Regions from separate parts of the Thioalkalivibrio sp. ALE11 genome, predicted to be linked through region 2. Evidence: riboswitches for the same ligand, from Rfam matches in the RefSeq annotation. Region 2 holds a riboswitch; the other holds the start of a gene.

Region 1 (3,414 bases), on a different contig from region 2:
ATCGCATCCATCCAGGTGCCCCCCAGGCGCAGCTCCACCTGCGAGTTGAAGTCCGCGCCCAGGCGGGTCTCCACGCCGCGGGCGCGGGCGTTGCTCACGTTGCGGAACGTGCGGTAGTCGCCATCGCTCTGGGTCTGCGCGATCCGGTCATCGAACTCGGTATAGAACAGGCCCACGTCGTAATGCCCCGTGGTGGTGTCGCTCAGGCGCAGGTCGCCGGCGATGCCGAGCTCGGCATTGCGGCTGGTCTCGGGGTCGAGTTCATGGCGCGTCTTGCCGACAGCCGGATCGACGACATGGGCGCCCAGCACCCGCTGTCCGCGCGGGTTCAGGGTGTCCACGTGGAACGAACGCAATTCCGGCAGCTTGAACCCCTCGGCATACTGCACGCGCAGCCGGGCCTCGGGGGCCAGGCGATAGACCGCGCCGGCCTGCAGCGAGGTGTTGTCGACCTCGGTGGAGGTCTCGTCGTGGCGGGCGCCGTAGACCAGATCCAGGCGCTCGCTGATCGCCCATTCGTGCTGCAGGAACACCCCGCCGACCCACTGGTCGTCTTCCGGCTCGTGCGCCGGTTCGCGGTCGCGGTAGGTCTGATGCTTGTGTTCGAAGCCGGTCAGTACCGTGTGGCGGGCGTCGGGCCGCCAGGTGGCGGCGAAGTCGTGGACGCGGTCGGTGAAGGTGACCTCGCGCGGGCCGAATTCGCTGTCCCCGGTGGCATCGAAGCCGAAGTCCGCGGCCTCGAGGAAGGTGTTGGAGCGGTCCATCTCGAACTTGCTTTCGTAGGCCTGGTAATTCAGCTCCAGGGTGTCGGTCACGAACCATTCGGCGGCCACGGCCAGATCGCGCCGCTCGCTGTCCTCGCTGCGCTGTGCCGGGAACTGCAGGGCGCGCACCGGATCGCCATTGTTGTTCGTGTAGCCGGTGGCCACCGGCGGACGCTCGTGCAGGAAGCGCCGCTCGCGCTCTTCGCGCAGCAGGCCGGCCTCCAGCTCCACGTTGAAGTCGTCGGTGAACCAGTGGCTGACGCCGGCGCGCAGGTTGTAGACCCGCGCGCTCTCGCGGCGGTCCTCGTCGAAGGCGTAGCGGTCCTGGATCGCGTGGTCATCATCCAGCGCGCCGGACTCCGACGGCCGGACCTGCTCGCCCTGCTCGGCGATGCGCACGTCGGCAATGGCGCCTTCGGAATACGCTTCGCGGTCCAGCACATCCGCCAGCAGCCGGAACCGGGTGTCGCGGGTGCCGCCGCCCAGAAACAGCGAACCGTTGATGCGCTCCCCGCCATCGGCGCTGGCGGGCATGCCGCCCTGCAGCTCCACGCTGCCTTCGAAACCCGCATCCGGCCGGCGGGTGATCACGTTGATCACGCCGGCCACCGCATCCGAGCCGTACACCACGCTGCCGGGGCCCTTCACGATCTCGATGCGCTCCACGTGGCTGACCGGGATGCGGTTGAGCTCGAAGCCGCGGCCGGAGGTGCCGCTGATCCGGCGGCCATCCAGCATGTAGACGATGTCGGCGCGGCCGCCGCCGCGGATCGAGAAGCGGTTGCCGTCGGCACCGGTAAACAGGCTGGATCCGGCCTGCAGGGCCTCGTCCAGCATGGTCGCCCCGCTGCGACGGATGTCCTCGCCGGTGATCACTTCGGTGGAGGCGGGCGTGTTCTCCACCAGACGCTCGGTGCGGGTCGCCGCCGTTACGGTGACCTGTGGCAGTACCCGTGCGGAATCGTCGGGGTCTTCTTCGCCGGTGGCCGGCGGTGCCGCCAGCAACAAGGGCACGGCCGCGGCACCGCCCAGCAGGGCCGCGGGAAATCTCTTCTTCGGGAACATTGCGAACTCTCTTTGCGCACCGCCCGTGCGCCGTGGTCGTGGGTGTCGACCGCGGGGGTGCGGGCGTGCGCCATCGTCGGCGCGTCGTGAACGACGCGCAGCGATGTCGATTCGCCCGGCGATACCGCTCCCCGCGGTTCTCCGTTGTCCTCCGGGCCGGTCTCCGGGCTTGCGGGCTGGAGCCGTTGGCTCCGGGGCAGACCACCTTCCCGCGAAGTACGCCCTGAACGGACGCGTTCTTCGCAGTGGTTCGCATGGGTCTGCCGTGACCCGCCTACCGTTGCGGGGGCAGCGCCGGACTTGTGCGCAGGTCGAGGCCGGGCACGCACCGGACTTCCCGTTTCACTCGTCGTCGGGATGGCGACGAAGCACCCGGGGGAGACGGAATATTAGTGAGGACTAATGTGTTGTGTCAAACCAACAGTGTCCGGTTGACCCACGGTCGCGGCGGCCAGTGCCTGGCATGTGGTTTGCTTCGGGATCCAGATCGGACGGATTTAAAAAAGGGCCGCCGGGTCGGTGCGGGGGGCACCGAGAGCCGACGGCAAAATCCAGAAGAGATGGAGGAGAGAAGGGGCCAGGGGCCCCTGCATGGCGAACCGACGCTGAGCTGCCGTCGACTCGACAATGGGAATTATACACGGCCGCAAATTGGAATCAATCCATATTCGAAAATTTTTTGGAGATGATTTTCCCCTTTTGACAGTAACTTGCGAGCGTTCGGGTGTCACAGGTGGCATTTTATTGTATTAGCAGCTGCCAATATTCGCAGTTCAGGGCGTGACCGGATCGGCGGCATCGGCATGTGGCCGCGTCATGGCGGGAAATACGAGTTGGCAGGGAGATTGCTTCTTCCGGGCAGGATCATCAGCAAGAGGCCGACAGACCATGACGATGCACCTGAGAATGATCGATTGCGGCGGTCACCTTGACGCCGAAGCCCGCAAGCAGCACGAGCGTGAGCAGGTGGTCTTTCAGCGCCTGCTGGAGTCCCACGACGCAATCCGGAGGGAGCTGGAGTTCATCGAGGGTGGTACCCGGACGGTGACGACGGCAACGGATCCGGAACTGGCCGCACTGCTGCGGGTGCACGTGCCGGAACTGCATCGGCGGCTGCGCGAGAGCGCACACTTGCGTGACCGTGATCCGCTGTATCGCACCCTTTTCGAGCAGCGCGGGCGCATCGAAGTGCACGTGGAAGAGCGCCCGGACGGCGTGGTGGTGGACGAGGTCAGCGAGGACCCGGATCTGGCGCACAAGCTGCGCGAGCACGCCACGCAGGTGAACACCTTCGTCCTGGCGGCGCGCGAGCTCGCTCGCCAGTACCCGCCGGTGATGGCCGATGATGCGGCGCCCGAGCGGGTTGGCCGGGTGGCCTGAAGGCGGTCGACCGCGCCGGTTGCGGAAACCGTTGAGCCGGACCGGAACGTGGCGGGCGTCCCGAAACGGAGCTTGCCAAATCCCCGAACGGCACCTACAAGAATGGGTGGAGTCCACACAACCCTGGAGGTTGATATGTCCCCATCCATGCGTTCAGCACTGTTGGCCGGCGGCCTGATGACTCTGGCCGCCGCGCCCGTTCATG
Region 2 (3,414 bases):
TCCGCGGTACGGGATTCCTCGGGCTCAAGATCGGGGTTGCCGAATCCGGGGAAGTAGAGCTCATTGAAGGTGGGTGCCTTGAACGCGGTGCCGTAGCTGGCGCGCAGGCGCAGGGCGTCGCTGGCCTGCATGCCCCAGGCGACCTGGCCGGTGGTCTTGTCACCGAACTCCTCGTTGTCGTCGTAGCGCAGCGAGCCTTCCAGATCGTGGTTACCGAGTTCGGTGCGCACGACCGAATAGACACCCACGTTATAACGTGAGTCTTCGTCGTAGTCGGCGGTACTGTCGACACGGTCCTCGTAGGCGTCTACCCCGGCGATCAGGTCGGTGCGCTCCCCCAGGCGGACATCGTTGCGCCAGGTCAGCTGATCCCGCTTTGTATCGAATCTCGAAGAGAAAAATCCGCCCGCGAAATTGTCGTTTTCGTCCCGACTATGGGCCACTGCAAGCTCGGTATCCCAGCGATCAAGAACGGGCAACCGGAGACCGGCCTGCATCGCCGCATGGACGAAATCGGTTTCATCCTGGAAACCATCGAACTCGGTATTGCCTTCGGAATAGAGGACATTGCCGAAAAGTTCGATCCCGTTGTCGAGGCGGTGGGCAACCTTGCCGGCCAGCGAGGTGTTGTCATAGCCATCCGGATCGTCGTCACCCACGTCGTCCTGCACGTCGATGCCCTCGGTATCGAACATACTGACGGACAGGCTGTAATCGGTGCGCCCGGTGCCGCCGGCCACGCCGAGCCCGGCCTCCCAGGTGCTGAAGCTGCCGGCGCCGAGGAAGGCATTGACCCGCGGCGGCCCTTCGCGGCCCGCGCGGCTGAAGACCTGGGTCACCCCGCCGATGGCATCGGAGCCGTAGATGGAGGTGCGCGGCCCGCGCACGATCTCCACGCGATCGATCTCTTCGGGCGGCAGGAACTGCCAGCTGGCGCCGCCGCTGGTGGCCGAGCCCATGCGCACGCCGTCGATCAGCATCAGGTGGTGATCGGAGTTCGTTCCCCGAAGGAAGACACTGGACGTCTTGCCGAACGGGCCATTACCCGCCACCGAGACCCCGGCGCGTCCCTCCACCAGATCGGTGAACTGGCGCGGCTGCAGGCGTTCGATCTCTTCACGGTCGATGACGGTCACCGAGGCGAGGGCCTCGTCGACGGTCTGGCTGAGACGGGTCGCAGTGACCTGAACGGGTTCCAGGGTCGCGGAGTCGGAGTCGGTGCCCGGCGCCTCGTCGGCCACGGCCGGGGACAAGGCTGCAACGATGGCTGCGGAAAGGATACTGCGTTTCATGTCTTCGGATCTCCCGGCGAGCCGCCCGCACGCCGCTGGTTCACGGGGATCGCGCCGGCGCGAGGGATGAAGACGAGGAACGCATTCCCGGCGGGAAACGGGTACGGGGACCCGTGGCGGGAACGGTCATCCGTCTCGCACGCCCTCCGCGTGCCGCACGACCATTCCCCGGCCGGTCTCCGGGCTGACGAGCGGGAGATTCCCGGCGGGCGGCGCCTTCCCGTGTCCATGACACAGTGGCATTCGGCCGCCAGCCTCGAGGATCCACTGCCGAAGGACTCCGGAATGGATCCGCGCTCGATCACCGTTGCGGGGGCAGCGCCGGACTCGCGCGTGAGCGCTCACCGGACTTCCCGTTTAACCCGGCGGCGAAACCGCCAGGGCACCGAGGAACGGGGCGCAGGGTACATGAGGCCCCCCTGATTTTCCACCCGTGCTCTCCGGCCGACCGCGCGGCGTTCAGGTCTGCCGCGCCTCCTCGGCCTGGCGATAGCGGGCGCCACGACGCAGCAGGCGGCCCCATTCCTTGTCCTGGACCATCGCGTCGAATTCCGGCGAGCGCTCGGCACGCAGGGCCACCGGGTGGGACTCGTCCCCGGTGTTCTGCGCCAGCATCGCCAGGCGCTCGGGGTTGGCCCGGTAATGGGTCTCGAGAAAGCCGCGCATGCCGTCGGTCAGCGGCAGGTGGTAGACCCGGGTCAGGCGCAGCGCGAGCCGCTCCGCCGCGCGCCCGAGGTCCTGACGGACCATGCGCACCATGGCGGAGCCCAGCCCGGCCTTGGCGTCGGCGCTCATGCCCACGTACAGCCCGCCGAGATAGGCTGCGGGACTCGCATAGATCGCCCGCTGGATACCGGGGTTGCTCAGCTCCACCAGCGGGTCGAGCAGCAGCGCCAGCTGGATGCCGATGCGCTTGGCGGTATCGCCGTCCAGCGGCTTCTTGCCGAAGAAGATGAAATCGCCCTCGCGCCGGATCTGCAGCTCCTCGAGATATTCGCACAGACCGTCGGCCAGCCGGATCTTCTGATCATCGTCCAGTTCGATCAGCTCCTCCGACACCCGGATCCGCCGGGCCGAACGCTTCTGCCAGCGCTGAGCACCCTTGCGGTCACGTTCGCGCCGGCGCAGGTTTTCCCAGCGTTCCACCGCATTGGCGTAACGGCTCTGCGCCTGCATCAGGCGGTCCCGGGCTTCACGCAGCTCTTCCACCTGCGACATCGCGGCACCGAGGATACGGCCGTCGGGGCTCTTCACGTCCGGCTCCGCCTCCAGCATGGTCCGCAGGCCGGCCAGCACCTGCTGTCCCATGACCGGCAGGGGTTCGCGCAGATGCTGCTGGGTGATGCCACTGGTCTCGCTCTGCGCCAGCAGCATCCCCAGCGAGCGGAGACGGCTGATCACCCCGGCCTGGGCCACGCGGAAGCGGTTGCTCTGGTATTCCAGCCGGTCCAGCGCCCGGCCCAGCTGCCAGGGCCCCGACCATTCGAAACTCAGGCGCTTGATCTGGCGCCCGTTGACCAGCTCGAAGGCGAGCACGAAGATCGCCTGGACATCATCCAGGGTGCAGCGCGTAAGGTCATCCGCATCCGCCGCGGAGAACAGGCGTTCGAGAAACTGGTCGATGCGGCGCACGCCGTCCTCGCGCGTCGGCGCGACCCCGCGCAGGCGGTCACGCAGCAGCTCGGCGAGATCCGAATCCTCGGCGTGCAGCCGCTCGAGCGCGGCCATGCGCGCGTCGGCGGTGGCCTCCACCAGGTCCGCGACCCGCGCATGCAGCCCCAGACGCCGATAGATCTCGATCTGCTCGGCGGTGGAGGCCAGCGTCGGGTCGCCGGTCATTTCGCGCACCGCGACCGCCACCGCCTCCGGGGAGACCTCCACCTCGTGCAACAGCACCGCCGCCGACTGGCGCCGCCGCATGTCCGGCGTCATCTCGCCCATGGCCAGGTCACGGGTCGCGAACAGCAGATCCGGCAGCAGATCGATGGTATTGCGCAGCTGGACCTGCGAGCGCTCCTGACGCCGCCCGCGGGTCGCATCGGCGACAAAGCGCGCGATCAGGCCGATCACCCCGAACAGCAGGGTGTAGACCGCGAAGAAGACGAAGTTCTGGGTGGGAGCC

The links. A riboswitch is a leader RNA that binds a small molecule or an ion and turns the genes downstream of it on or off. The one in region 2 is predicted to bind cobalamin.
Region 1: another riboswitch for cobalamin. It lies ahead of F620_RS0113465 (TonB-dependent siderophore receptor); the one in region 2 lies ahead of F620_RS0105125 (TonB-dependent receptor domain-containing protein).

What each region holds. Positions count from the first base shown of each region.
Region 1 covers NZ_KB906192.1:1,638-5,051, forward strand. Annotated here, with positions in the region: gene F620_RS0113465 (TonB-dependent siderophore receptor) at 1-1,829, opposite strand, end outside; cobalamin riboswitch at 1,966-2,220, opposite strand; gene F620_RS0113470 (hypothetical protein) at 2,718-3,209, shown strand; gene F620_RS0113475 (heme-binding protein) at 3,345-3,414, shown strand, end outside.
Region 2 covers NZ_KB906166.1:236,640-240,053, reverse strand. Annotated here, with positions in the region: gene F620_RS0105125 (TonB-dependent receptor domain-containing protein) at 1-1,292, opposite strand, end outside; cobalamin riboswitch at 1,445-1,697, opposite strand; gene F620_RS0105120 (hypothetical protein) at 1,752-3,414, opposite strand, start outside.